3 regions of the Clostridium sp. TJA020 genome follow, and region 2 is predicted to be linked to each of the others. Evidence: riboswitches for the same ligand, from Rfam matches in the RefSeq annotation. Region 2 holds a riboswitch; each other region holds the start of a gene.
The links. A riboswitch is a leader RNA that binds a small molecule or an ion and turns the genes downstream of it on or off. The one in region 2 is predicted to bind lysine.
Positions count from the first base shown of each region.

Region 1: it holds a riboswitch for lysine, as region 2 does, so the genes downstream of both, AC4FQ1_RS11395 (amino acid permease) here and AC4FQ1_RS02515 (APC family permease) in region 2, are expected to answer to the same signal.
Region 3: it holds a riboswitch for lysine, as region 2 does, so the genes downstream of both, AC4FQ1_RS09180 (Na+/H+ antiporter NhaC family protein) here and AC4FQ1_RS02515 (APC family permease) in region 2, are expected to answer to the same signal.

Region 1 is NZ_JBZEFC010000008.1:40,964-46,126, reverse strand. Features, by position in the region: gene deoD (purine-nucleoside phosphorylase) at 1-468, opposite strand, end outside; gene AC4FQ1_RS11395 (amino acid permease) at 584-2,062, opposite strand; lysine riboswitch at 2,167-2,341, opposite strand; gene trmB (tRNA (guanosine(46)-N7)-methyltransferase TrmB) at 2,454-3,110, opposite strand; gene AC4FQ1_RS11385 (putative ABC transporter permease) at 3,227-4,006, opposite strand; gene AC4FQ1_RS11380 (putative ABC transporter permease) at 4,077-4,874, opposite strand; gene AC4FQ1_RS11375 (DegV family protein) at 5,090-5,163, opposite strand, start outside.
Region 2 is NZ_JBZEFC010000001.1:457,213-462,375, forward strand. Features, by position in the region: gene AC4FQ1_RS02505 (threonine/serine exporter family protein) at 1-59, shown strand, start outside; gene AC4FQ1_RS02510 (threonine/serine exporter family protein) at 64-525, shown strand; gene AC4FQ1_RS02515 (APC family permease) at 1,021-2,346, opposite strand; lysine riboswitch at 2,438-2,609, opposite strand; gene AC4FQ1_RS02520 (hypothetical protein) at 2,659-2,997, opposite strand; gene AC4FQ1_RS02525 (flavodoxin family protein) at 3,021-3,503, opposite strand; gene AC4FQ1_RS02530 (hypothetical protein) at 3,594-4,043, opposite strand; gene AC4FQ1_RS02535 (TIGR04540 family protein) at 4,206-4,442, opposite strand; gene AC4FQ1_RS02540 (hypothetical protein) at 4,520-4,861, opposite strand; gene AC4FQ1_RS02545 (aminoacyl-histidine dipeptidase) at 5,064-5,163, opposite strand, start outside.
Region 3 is NZ_JBZEFC010000005.1:66,033-71,195, forward strand. Features, by position in the region: gene AC4FQ1_RS09170 (FUSC family protein) at 1-68, shown strand, start outside; gene AC4FQ1_RS09175 (Hsp20 family protein) at 91-567, opposite strand; gene AC4FQ1_RS09180 (Na+/H+ antiporter NhaC family protein) at 712-2,430, opposite strand; lysine riboswitch at 2,553-2,728, opposite strand; gene AC4FQ1_RS09185 (aminopeptidase P family protein) at 2,813-4,063, opposite strand; gene AC4FQ1_RS09190 (ACT domain-containing protein) at 4,083-4,523, opposite strand; gene AC4FQ1_RS09195 (dicarboxylate/amino acid:cation symporter) at 4,759-5,163, shown strand, end outside.

The sequences.
Region 1 (5,163 bases), on a different contig from region 2:
TCCTACTTTAACATCAATATTTAAATTTCTTGCAGTATTAACTGCTTTTTCAACTAATTCATAACTTGCAGTTGGTGCAAATGTTCCTGGTAAGTTGTATTGACTTGCATAATTTGAATCAGTACATGATCCTATTCCAACTACTATATCACGAGTTTTTAAATCTTCATTTATAGCTCCTGCTGAACCTATTCTTATAAGATTTTTAACTCCATAGAAATGTATTAATTCATAACTATAAATTCCTATTGAAGGAATTCCCATTCCAGTTCCTTGAACTGAAATTCTTTTTCCTTTATATGTTCCAGTATATCCAAACATTCCTCTTACTGTATTATATTGAACAGGGTTTTCTAAGAAAGTTTCTGCTATATATTTAGCTCTTAGTGGATCCCCTGGTAAAAGCACTGTTTCTGCTATATCTCCTAATTTTGCTCCATTATGTGGTGTTGGTACATTTTGTGTCATAAACCATTCCTCCTTTTGCTTTTAAAAATATTATATCATATAATAGCATTTTTTGAAAACCTTTTCCTTATTTTTTTCTTAAAATTTTATTTAATATAAAATATTTCTATAAATTTTAACTTTCTTCAAGAACTAAATCAATGCTATTTTCAGTTACTTCTTTATTATTTATAATATTTCTTTCTAAATCCACATCTTCTAATTTAACTAATTTTGTTTTATATTTAATTTTATATGAAATCCATAAAATTAAAAATAATGGTATTCCTATATAAGATGATATTAACCCCATCCATTCTATTCCTTCTGGTTTAATGTATACAAAACCTTGTCCAATAACAACTACTGCACAAAGTACTAATGCTATTATCGGTCCAATTGGAAATATACTTGCTTTATAAGGTAACTTATTTATATTTTTTCCTTGTTTTACATATGCTTTTCTAAATCTATAATGACATAATGCTATACCAAGCCAAGCTATAAAGCCTGCAAGTCCTGATGCAGCAACAAGCCAAACATAAACTGTACTTTCTGCATAAAATCCTGTTAAAAAACATGCTGATGCTATTATTGTAGTTAAAATAACAGAGTTAACAGGAACCCCTTTTTTGTTAACTTTTGAAAAAACCTTTGGTGCCATATTTTCTTTAGCCATTGAATAAAGCATTCTACTTGATGCATACATTCCTGAATTACCAGCTGACAAAACAGAAGTTAATATTACTGCATTCATTAAAGATGCCGCACCTGCTATTCCAACCTTTTCAAAAACCATAGTAAAAGGACTTGTATTTACTCCAGCTTGTACTGATGGAATTATTAACCCTATAACAATTATAGTTCCTATATAAAATATTAAAATTCTCCAAAATATTGTATGTACTGCTTTCGGTATTGTTTTTTCAGGATTTTCTGATTCTCCCGCAGCAATACCTATAAGTTCAGTTCCTTGAAATGAAAATCCAGCTATTAAAAATATCGAAAATATTGATTTAAATCCTCCAACAAAAGGTCCTCCATTTGAAAATATATTTTTAAAACCTAAACTATCACCCTTCATTATTCCAAATATCATAAGTGTACCAATTACTATAAATACAATTACTGTAATAACCTTTATACTTGCAAACCAAAACTCTGATTCACCATAAGCTTTAGATGATAATAAATTTAATCCTACTATTAAAACTAAAAAAATAATACTCCAAACTATTGCTGGAACATTTGGAAACCAATATTTCATTACAAGTGAACCTGCAACCATTTCTGTCGCTATAGTTATAGCCCAATTGTACCAATAATTCCATCCTAATGCAAAGCCTAATGCAGGATCTATAAATTTTGTAGCATACACTCCAAAGGATCCTGAAACAGGCATATAAGTAGCCATTTCCCCTAAACTTGTTATTAAAAAATATACCATTATCCCTATTAGACCATAAGCTACTATAGAACCTCCAATTCCTGCAACATGTATACTATCGCCCATTGCAAGAAATATTCCAGTTCCTATAGAACCACCTAATGCAATCATGTTTAAATGCCTTGCCTTTAATCCTCTCTTTAGCTCATTACTTTCTGTCTCATTCATGTCTATTTCCTCCTTAGCTTAGTATAAAAATAAAACCCTGAGGAAAAACTTCACTCAGGGTAAATAAGTTCATTTCAATATAATATACTAAACTAATTATGCCTTTGAATGATAGCCCTCCACAAAATAAATTTGTGACAGTCTTATACATATTCTGCACAAAACCAGCATATAATCTTAAAGCATCAATTATACACTTCGGCAAATTTTCCTTTCATATTAAATCATAGTGCTTACCTCATTAATATTACTATTAAAATTTGCGCCTCTACCTCAAAATTTAAATTTATACATTTTTCATTAGTTATTATGCACCTTATTTTTTATAATTTCAACAAATCATATTACTTATTATTACTTTATTTACAATTATTATTATTTATTAATATTTTTAATTTCTTACAGCTATTAAAAATTTTATTTTTATTCCTTCTTTTGTAAACATTTCTTCATGTTCTGTTACTACGTTTCCTTCGAAACCACTATTATGTAAATCATAAGTTATATATTTTATATCAAATCCACTTTCTTTAAAGTATTCTAAAGATTCTTCAAATAATTCATCATCATCTGTCTTAAACCAAATTTCTCCATCTTTTGAAAGAAATTTTTTGTAACTCTCTAATTGTCTAGTGTGAGTAAGTCTTCTTTTTTTATGTCTTTCTTTAGGCCAAGGGTTGCAAAAATTAATGTATATTCTATTAATTTCATCATCTTCTCCAAGCATATCATTTATTAATGCTATTTCTTGTGCCATAAGCTTAACATTATTTATTTCCATACCTTTTTCTTTAAACGCTTCTTCTATATTTCTTTTTGCAAGCACTAAAACTTCGTCTTTTATATCTATAGCTAAATAATTTATATTAGGATTTTCTGATGCATGAACAGCCATAAATGTTCCTTTTCCACATCCTAATTCTAAATATAAAGGTTGTTCTTCTTTAAATGATTTATTCCATTTTCCTTTAAGTTCTTTTGTATCTACTATAAAAAAGTCACATGCTTCAAGCTCAGGTCTAGCCCAAGGTTTTCTTCTCATTCTCATTATATGTTCACTCCATCTTTATAAAGTTTCATTCCTATTATACATAGTTTAAATACTATTAACAACAAAAATTAGGATAGAACTTTTTGTTCCATCCTAATTAAATTTCACAAAATTTATTTTTTAATAAGATTTTTAATATTATTTAATGCCTTATAATCATATAAATGCTTACTGTCTGGGAATGCATTTAATAATCTTCTATTAATTTTAGCTTCTCTTTTAAGTTCTTTTATTCTATTACTTAAATCTAATAATTTATCATATTCCTTATTAGTTCTTCTATTTTGAATTTCAATTTTTAATTTATTTATTTCACTCTCACTAAACTTTTCAAATTGAATACCTAATTTATTTAATTCAACTTTAATATCTTTAACCTTTACTAAATGTTCCTTTAAGTGTAATAAGTGTGTAACTGTAAAAATTAAATCAATAATAAATATTATAGATATAATACCTGATAACGAATAAACAATACTTGAAGAAAGTGATGTAAGAATATCTTTTATAGATGGCTGTAATACTTCTATAATAAATACTGAAAGAAGTCCAAAGAACGTGGAATTTAAAAGACATACTCTTCCATTTATATTAAACTTGTGTTTTGAATAATCCCACCATTTCATATTAAATAATTTTTCTAATATATATGAAGTTATATATTCTAATATAGATGCTAATATCATACCACCAAAAAATACAAATAAAACATTATCCTTTAATCCATCAAGTACTGATAAAACTATAATTGCTCCAAATCCATATATAGGACATACTGGTCCATAAAGAAATCCTCTATAAGTAAATTTTTTATCAATTATAAAACAGTATATAGTCTCACTTAGCCACCCTAAAAAACTATATATTGTAAAATAAAGAATTAATTCTCTCAAAAAAAGCCACCTCCAATTATATATTATTATATACCTTTAGAGATGGCTTTGATTTAATAAATTGTTAAATTTAATCTTTATTCCAATAATCTATAATACTATCTTTTAACTTTTTAAATTGCTCTCCATAACGTTTTGATTTCATATTAGGAAAAGCTTTTATTAATCTATTTTGAGTACTTGACCTTAATTGCATCTTTTTAAAATAATTATATGTATCTTCAAATTTACTTTTAATTCCCTTTATATCACTAGTCTTTTTAAGTAAATTTACAATTTTATCAAATTCTAAATCATTTAACTTATCCATTGAAATTCCAAGTCCCTTAAGCTCAATATTAATTTGAGTTATTTTTTTAAGCATTTCATTCATATCAACTAATGACGTAACTGTTGCTATTATATCAATTATAAATATTATAATAATTACGATTGCTGAAATTAATGCATATTTTGTAGGAATTAAACTTATTTTTGATATTATAAAAGGATGTAATACCTTTACTAAAAATACTGATAATACACCAAATAAAAGTGAATTCAAGACGCATATACGTCCTTTATAATTAAATTTATAATTTGAGTAATCCCACCATTTTAAATCAAATGCATTTTCTAAAATAACAGCTGTTATATATTCTATTGCTGTAGTTATTATAACTGCCATTATAAATAACAATAATATATTGTAACTAAATCTATCTAATAATCCAATAACTAATAATGATCCAAAACCATATACAGGACAGACAGGTCCATTTAGAAAGCCCCTATTTACCCAAACCCTGTCTATAGCTGCACAATATACACATTCACATATCCAACCTAGTATACTATAAACAGTAAAATATAAAATTAAATGTACCATAACCTTTAGTCAATCTCCTCCTATATTATATATTTCAAATAATTGTGTTAAATTTGTATAAATAATCTATTATAAATATACACTTTTTATTATTATAATTCAAACTAATTAATTCTATTTAAATTAATTATTAAAAATATCATAATAAATATAAATAAATTTTTATTTTGTATAATTAAATACATAAAAAAAAGGGGGAAATATTCCCCCTTAAATTATTCTTCTAATATAGCTACTCCTAAAGCTCCTGGCCCTGTATGTATTCCCATAGCAGCACCTATTTCTTCTA
Region 2 (5,163 bases):
TTGCTGTTGGTACAGGTGGCGTAATAAGTTTCTGGCTTAAGATATTAGGAGGTATATAATAATATGACTATATTTATTCAAACACTTTGTTCTTTTATTGCTACTATTGGTTTTGCTGTAATATTTAATATTCATGGTAAAAATCTAATTTTTGCTGGTATAGGCGGTGGAATAAGTTGGTTTGTTTATAGTTTATGCTTAAAAATTCACTTTTCTCAAACCACATCTTTTTTTATATCTGCTGTTATTTTTAGTATTTATTCTGAAATACTAGCTAGAAAATTAAAAACTCCTGTTACAACATTAGTAGTTTGTGCATTAATCCCTTTAGTTCCTGGATCTGGAATGTATTATACAATGTATGAAGCTGTAACTGGAAATATCATTCATTCAATAGAATTAGGATTAAATACTTTATCAAGTGCAGGAGCTTTAGCTCTTGGAGTTATATTTGTCTCTACAATTACTAGACAGTATTATTTAGTTAAAAATAAAAGATATAAAAAAAAGATTGAGAAAATTTAATTCTCAATCTTTCACTTTTTATTTTAATATTAATAAAATTACTCACTATATAAAACAAATATATACTTTACTATTAGCTTTTTATAATTTCATTTATTAATTATGAATAATTTCCTTCAAATTTATTATTCATAATTACAATATAATATTGTTTTTATAACTTTTTTACTTCTTCTTTATTTTATATATTTGAAATTATTATTTCATCTAGAATACCTTTAGTACTTTCAATAGCTTATTTAATAAAATTTGTATTATCTTTAAATATAATACAACCACTTATAAAGATATCTTTCATAATAATTCTTTTTATAATATAAAATCCTTCATATTATTTATATTATCTTTTTTTACCTTTAATTATCTTATAATTATAAAATTCTAATTTTATATATTCAAATAAATATTTTTGTATTAATTAAATATTTATTTGATAACTATTAATTTATTTATAAACTAAAAGACTAGCCTTTAAATTTAAAGGCTAATCTTTAATTAATTAATTTCAACTTTATTTTTATGATAATTATATATATAAAAAGGAACGCCTATAAGCATTAATATAAATCCCCACATTACAGTTTCTGCACCTGAACCATATATTGTCCAAATTGAATATATAAATGCTAATAATGGAACTATAGCTTTTTTTATGAAAATTCCAAAATTAAATTCTTTTGTTCCTTTAAACATAAGCATTATTTCTGCCGCTGCTGTTAAAAGATATATTGGTAAAAATGAAAGTGTTGCAAGTATTGTTATAAATGTAAATGCTGATACCATACTCTTTTGATAATTCATTATTAAAAGTATATTTACTAAAATTGATCCAACTATTAAAGCATTTGCTGGAGTTCCATACTTAGGATGAAGTTTTCCAAAGAATTTAGGAAAAACTCCGTCTTCTCCTGCCGCAAAAGCTACACGTGCTGTTGATAAAAGCCATCCAATGGTTGTACCTAAAATACATATTACAACTGCAATAGTAATTGGCTTACCAATTGAACTACCTAATATTCTAGTTAATATATCAGTTAAAGGTGCTTGACTATTTGCAAGTTCTGAATTTGGCATAGCACCCATACTAGCTACACTTATTAACATATATATAACAGATGCTATAATCATTCCATAAATTGTACTCTTTCTTACATTTTTCTCTGGATTTTTAATTTCCCCAGCTGTAACAGTTGCACTTTCAAGACCTACAAAAGCCCAAAGCGTTGATGTTGCTGCAAGTGATATTGTAGAAAGTCCCTTTCCTTGAGGAAGTAATGGCATTATATTTACAGTATCAAAATTAATTAATGCTACTATTATGAATATAGCAAAAAATGCAATCTTAAATACTGTAGCTACCGTTTGAATCTTTCCTGCTTTTTTTACTCCAATTATATTTATAATTGTAAAGAACCAAAGTATGGCACTTGTATAAATTATAGAGATAAGTGGATCTCTTAAAGCTGGTATAACTGCTGCACTATAACTTGAAAGTGCTACTATTATTGCTGCATTTCCTATCCATGAACCATTCCAATATAACCATGCACTTAAAAATCCTGCAAATTCTCCAAAAGCAATCTTAGTGTATTGATATGCCCCTCCAGTTGAAGGATATTTAGATCCTAAGTTAGCAAATGACATTGCAATAAGTATTGATCCTGCAGATGTTAATATCCATGCAATTATTGTTGCAAGTGGTCCTGAAAGCTGTGCAAGTGTTGCTGGAAGCATAAACACACCTGATCCTATCATATTACCACACACAAGCATAGTTGCCATGAAAAGACTAATTTCCTTTTTTAAATTTCTCTCTTCCATTTAGTCCTCCTTAAAGTATATCTTTATAAAGGTAAAATAAAAGCTCAGAGAAGTATTCTAATCTCTGAGCCCGAATAACTAAAATTCAAAACACAAAGATAGCTCTCCACAAAACTTGTGACAGTTTTACATATATTTTATGTAAACCCAACATACAATTTTAAAGCTTCCATTGTACATTTCGGCAATAATACCTTTCCTTAAAAATCATCGTGCTTACCTCATTAAAAGTACTGATTATTATTGCAACCTCTATCTTACCTATTTTTTAGTGACTATGTAATTGTAGACAAAATTTTTAATAATGTCAATTTATTTTATATTATTTTTTATATTCATATAAGTGCTTTTTTTTATATTTATACTATCTATATCAATATTATTGGGATTAGTAGTTAATTTATAATCTTTTATCCAATAATTTCCGTCAACATATGTACCTTCTTCAACTAATTCGCTTGGATTTTCATCATATACTTCTTCAATATTATTATCAGGTGTTAATATAACCAAACGTCTACACGCTTCCTCAGCATCATCAAATATATTATAAAATGCATTATAATTATTAAAAGATCTTACTGATGTAACTACTTTTATATTCAATCCTAATTCTTTTGCAACATCTGTTAATTTAATTGTATCTTTCATATTAAACTCTCCTTTTATTATAATTAAAATAGTTCTTTAACTTTCTTAGCTATTCTTTCTCCAAATATCATAGGTGTTTCTTTGTCTTCATCATTAACACCATTTACACTAACATAACCTAAATGTATAAAAGGTTTACCATGTGCTGACCCTCCAGAATATAAAAGCATTCCTTTTACAATTAAATGATTCATTAATGTTAAAATAGCAGTATCTGCTCCTCCCCATATGTAATCAGCTGTAGCATACATAGCTCCTATCTTACCTTCTAAATTAATATTATGTGAATTATCTAACCAATTCTTAATATTAGAAGTAGTGTTAGCTAAATATGTTGGTGTACCAAATATTACCGCCTTACTTTCATTTAAAAAATTTATATCAATGTTATTAATATTCATACATTTTACTTCAATTTCACTTACTCTCTCAGCACCTAGCTTTATTGTTTCTCCAATTCTTTTAGTATGCCCACTTTTTGAATCATATAATATAGAAATTTTCATAAATTTACCCTCCAACCTTTATCTTTTGTTTTATATAAAATAGGTGTAAGCATTAATCTTACACCTATTTTTAAATTAAAAATTTTTTAATTAAATTTCTTCTATCTCATCAATAGATTCAATTTCTTCTAAATTTTCTTCTTTTTCTTTTGAAGCAATAAATGAGCTTAAATCATTATATGTACTTTTAGCAAATTCTAAAAATAACTCTTCATCAATTTCTTTAAATTCTCTGCTGTTAACTACAACTAAATCTCTCATTAAAAGATTTACATCTATTCTACCAACAACCTTAGCAAGATTTGCTGAAGTTATAGCATTTAATATTCCTTCACATTCGTTTCTATTATTTATGATTGCGTTGTTTGATTTTGGTAAGCTTTCTTTATAATCTAGTGTAACACACTCATAAAATTCACCGTACTCATCATATACCTCTAAAGCTATATTATTAGTATCTAAATATCTTTCCATTACACAAGTTAAATTTAAACCATCCCAGTGTATTTTTTTATTAAATACTTTTATAGTTTCCATCATTTCTACCTTCTTCCAAATATACTTTTATTAAGTGCATATAAATACTATAATATGTCTAACTGTAAAAGAAGTTAGCTTATTCACTTAAAATAAATTACTTATATATTATACATTAAAATATATGTTTTTTGAAATATTTGCTGAAATTCTTAAATAAATATATTAATTTTGCTCATTATAAACTATTTTATCTAATATATCTTTTCTATCTTCACCTAAAAAATTAGCTAATTTTGATGGCATATGTCCATCCTTATAAACAGCATTTTTATTTGCATCTACTATTCTTAGTACTTTTTGTGCTAATTTCTCATAAGTAATCAGGTCTTCTAAATATTGGTCTATTAAGTCTTTTAAACAAGTTGCTAATTCCTTAGGATTTCTATAAACTGCTCTCATAATTTACTCCTTTGTACTAATAAATTTCTTAAATATATAATACCATATTTTATTATTATTTCAATCTTACATTTAAACTACTTTATCTTTATTAAATTATTAGGATTTAAAATATCCATTTCATAAAGATTACCATCTACTGTAACATAAAAAAATCCTAATGATGATGTATGCATATCCATTATAACCCTTGGATTAAAGCCATAAGCTTTTTTCCCATTTAATTCAATATCATCAATACTATCAATAATTATTTCTTCTTGAATATTATTGTTTAATTTCACATATTCATAAACTATATTTTTAGCTTCATCTTTTGATATTTCACTTTGAAATTTGTTAAAAGTCTCTTTACTACAACCAACAATACTTAAAGTAATTATTAAAAAACTAATTATTAAAAGGTTTATCTTTCTCATAGTTGCTCCTTAAATATTAATTACTTATAACTATGAGTATTTTTTTATTTAAATACTATTTATAATCATTTTAAAAATTAAATTTATTTAAACCTATTTTTATATAATTATAAATTTAATAATTAAATTATAAAAAGAGAGCAATTTAAACTTTAAAATTACTCTCTTTAAATATTAATAAATTTATATTTCTAAAATATATTTAATTGATTTCCTTTAAAAGTTCTACTAAGAATTTATACATTCTTTCAGCTGATGATATACTTAAATGTTCTGTTGGAGTATGAGCATTAAATATATAT
Region 3 (5,163 bases), on a different contig from region 2:
CCGCAATAGGTATAATCGTAGCAATACTAATAAATAAATATTTTAATCCACCTGAGGAGAAAGAATAAAGCTATAGTAAAAACTATAGCTTTATTCTTCTTTATAATCTACAACATCAATAATCTCACTCTGATCAACTGGTAATCTATAATTTAGTTTAGGTATTTCTAATTTTAATCTATAATTTTTAAATGATACCTTAAGTGATGATATATCTGAATCTGGAACAAAAAATTCTCTAGAAAATCCATCACCAAATTCTGATACAACCATAGACATATTATAACCATTAGAAAATACTTGCCTTCGATTTATATTTATATATATATAATCATCTTTATAATCTACTTTTATATCTTTTTTATCTATCCCTGGAAATACTCCTTCTATTATATATTTAGATTCATCTTCTTTCATATTTACATTTATAAAATCACCTTCATTAAAAAATTCTTCAATTGAACCAATATTTATATTACTAAAAAACTTAGAAAATGTTTGACTAAATATATTAGAAAAATCTCCTATGTTATTAATAATATTTCTATTTCCTATTCTTCTATTCATAATATCCCTCTTATAAAATTTTTCTTATTATAACTTATTAATATAAATATTATACTGACACATTTTAATTTATATATTAGGTAAGTTATTAATTATTCTAATAAAAAAGTGTGGAAATTATCCACACTTTTAAAAATTAATATATTAATTTTCCACAACTTCATCCACTGGTTTTCCTATAAACTTAACAGCAATTACAAGTACTATTATTGCAACAGGTAATATTATATAAACAGGAACATTTAATCCAGCTGGTATATAACCTAATATTATTGTGGCTCCTGCAACAAACAGTGCATACCACATTTGTGTTTTTACGTGTTCTATATGATCACATCCAGCTCCCATTGATGAAAGTATTGTTGTATCTGATATTGGTGAACAGTGGTCTCCAAATATTGCTCCTGTAAGTACAGCACTTGTACTTAATACTATATAGCTCATATCTGGTGATATTGAATGAGCTAGAGGAATTGCAAGAGGCATAAGTATTCCCATTGTTCCATATGCAGTTCCGGTAGCAAATGATATTACAGCTCCTAATATAAATATAATACTTGGAAGTAAAAATGATGGTATTGATCCAGATAATAATGTAACTAAATATTTAGCAGTTCCCAAATCTTTTATTACTGAACTTAATGACCATGCAAGTAATAAAATTACTCCAGTTATTATAAGACCTTTCATTCCATCTACCCAAACTTCAACAGCTTCTGACACAGTAAATATCTTTTTACAAACTCCCATAGCAATTGCTATTATTGATGCAAATACTGCTGATTGGAAAAGTGCTGTTGATGCATCAGCTGCACTAAATGCTTCTCTTATTGCTGTAAAAGAAAACGGTGCATTAGTTACAACTTCTCTAAGTGCTACATCAGTTCCACCTATTATACTTGTATATCCACTATAATAAAAACTTATAAGAGCTGATATTATAAGTGCTCCTATTGGGATTATTGCATTCCAAATACTAAGCTTAACTCCTTCTTTTACTTTCATCTCATCTTCTGTACTTATACTTTCAAGCTCCGATTTTTTATCCTTAATACCTTTTCTAGCCCTAACTTCAGCCTTTCTCATAGGTCCAAAATCCCTAAGCATAACAGATGTAATAACTACAAATGCAAGTATTAAAATATTATAAAATCTATATGGAATAGTTTGAAGAAAAACACCAAAAGAATCAACTTTAACTCCAATTTGAGTAAATGAATCATTTATAAGTCCTACTTCTAACCCTATCCAAGTTGATATTATTGCAAGTCCTGCAATTGGTGCTGCTGTTGCATCAATTATAAAAGCTAACCTTTCTCTTGAAACTTTAAGTTTATCTGCAACAGGCTTCATTATAGGACCTACTATTAATGAATTTGCATAATCATCAAAAAATACTAAAAGACCTAGAAACCAAGTAACAAGTTGAGCACTCCTTGGAGTTTTTGCTCTTTTTGCAAGTGCTTCTGCTATAGCTCTAGCACCTCCCATTTTAGCAACAAGATTTATTACTCCTCCAATAGCTAAAACTTGAAGTATTATTCCAGCATTCCAAGGATCCGCTAAAGAATTTAGGACTCTTTGTATAAAATCTAAAAAGGCTTGTATCAATGCATTAAATGCATTTTGATCTACGACTTGAATCATAAAACATCCAGCTAATGCACCAATAAACAAAGATACTACAACATTTTTTGTAATAAATGCAAGTACAATTGCAACTAAAGGTGGTATTATAGTCCATATACCAAACCTTTCTGCATTTACAGTTCCTGGATCAATTTCTGATGCAAATGCTACTGTTGTCATACTCATCATTAGTATAAAGGTAAATAAAAATACTAAATAATTTCTTTTTTTCATGATTGAATCCCCCTATTAAAATAAAATTTGTGAATATTTTTAGAGGCCCATCATTTTACTTTAAAGTCAAAAAGAACCTTGAGATAACACTCAAGGTTCTAAATATATAACGTAAGAATCCATTGAATGATAGCTCACCACAAATATAATTTGTGACAGTCTTATGCATATTATGCATAAGCCCAGGATTATAACATTAAAGCATTAGTTATATCCTTCGGCGGTATTTCCTTTCATGTTATATCATAGTGCTTATCTCAATAACATTACTCTTAAAGACCGCGCCTCTATCTCTTCGCAAATTATTCACTTTTAAATTAATATAATTATATAATATAAATATATATATATCAATATATCTTTTAATTTTTTGTTTATTTTATTAACAATTTTTCATAAATTCTTCTATTTCACTAACTGATTTTATCATATCCTTAGTTAATACCTCACATCCATCATCAGTTATTAGTACATCATCTTCTATTCTTACACCAATACCTTCTTCTCCTATATATATGCCTGGTTCTACTGTATATACCATACCTGGTTCTAAAACTGTATTTCTTCCTGGATTTTCTATATCATGAGTATCTAAACCTAAGCTATGTCCTATACTATGCCAATAATATTTTGATACTTCTTCCTTATTTTCTATTAATCCAAGATTAATACATTCTTCTGCAATCCACTCTTTAGATTTTTTATTTATATCTAAGAAATTAATACCTGGTTTTAACTCTGATATAACTTTCTCATTTACTCTAAGTACAGCTTCATAAACTTCCTTTTGTCTTTTTGTAAACTTACCGTTTACAGGAAATGTTCTTGAAATGTCTCCATTATAATAATTAACCTGTGCTCCTAAGTCAAAAAGAATTAAATCTCCATCTTTAGCTTCTGAATTATTATCTACATAATGTAATATAGTTGCATTCTTTCCAGCTGCTGCAATTGTATTAAATGCATAATCACGAACTCCTCTTTTTCTGCATTCAAATTCAAAATATGCTTCTAATTCATATTCAAGCATTCCAGGTTTTATATTTTTCATTATTGATTCAACACCTTTAATTGTTATATCAATAGCCTTCTGCATTTCTTTTATTTCAGATGGACTCTTTACAAGTCTTATTGGTGCAAATATTGGAAATACATTTTTTATATTCACTTGTGGATACTTATTTCTAAGCTTTTTAGCAAATGTACTACTTACTGTTGGTAAACTGTTAAACTCATCTCTTTCTAAATCTAAATATATATTTATATCAATACTTTCATTTATTATTTTATTTAAAAATCCTCTAAACTCTCCTAAGTATCCTATATCTTCTATACTATTTAAATTAAAAACTTCTTCTTTTCTTATTGTTTTACCAAGCCACTTTTCTTTTTCAAGGTCTATTTCTTTTATAAACATCTTTTCAATTATATTGCCATTTAATTTACCCATAACAATAATATGATCTTCTTCATCAATTCCTGTTAAATAATAAAAATTTCTGTTTGGTGTAAAACTATATTTTTCATCAGCAGTTTTCTTTGGTGCATTTCCAGCAAAAAGAATTAATAAAGAATTTTCCTCTAACTTTTCAAGTACCCTCTTTCTGTTAAATTCAAAAACTTCTTTCTCCATAATTATCCCTCCATACTTTTTATTCTACGGCTAGTATTCTAACTTTTATTACATCATCAAGCTCACTGATTTTGTATAAAAAGTTTTTAACATCTCCTCTTATTTTAGAGACATCTAATGTTATAGTAACATTTGCAGTCATATTTATTGGTATATCTTGATTAATTGTTAATATATTTAACTCATTTGTTGCAATAAAGTCTAGAACTCTTGAAAGCACTCCCGATTTATGAGCTAGTAAAAGCACAATCGTAATTTTTTTACTATTTACACCTTCCGCCATTGGATATACAAAATCCTTATATTTATAATAAGTGCTTCTGCTTATTCCAACCTTTTTAACTCCCTCTGATATATCTTTTACTTTTCCTGTATGAAGTAATTCTTTAACCTCTATAACCTTATAAAATATATTTGGTAATACTTGCTCATTTACAATATAAAATTTTTCATCTGACATATAACCCCCCCAATCTAAAGACAAATTTTAATTTGTGTATTTTAATCATAATTAAATTTATGATTATTATTTGGAATTTAGAGCATATTATCCATTATAATATGTAAGTGTTGTTTTTCTCCTAATATTAATCATTTACTCTATTTTATTGCCCCAACTAATAAATAAATAGACAAATTCAACTTTATACTATTATAATACATACAAAATACACTTGTCCACAGGAGGGATACATTTGAGAAATTTAGGACTTATTCCAAAATTAATATTAGCAATTATATTTGGTCTCATATTCGGTAAATTTATGCCAGAAAATTTCATAAGATTATTGGCAACTTTTAATTCTATCTTTGGAAACTTTCTTGGTTTTATAATCCCACTTATAATAATAGGATTTATTGTATCAGGTATTGCAGACTTAGGTAAATCAGCAGGAAAAATGCTAGGACTTACAACTTTATTAGCTTATTTATCAACATTACTTTCAGGTTTATTAGCATTTTTTGTTGCTTCAAATTTATTTCCAAAATTCGTTAAGAAATCCTTAAGTTTTACTGCAAATAATCCTGAACATAGTTTACTTAAACCATTATTTGTAGTTGATATGCCACCTGTTATGTCAGTTACAACTGCATTGCTT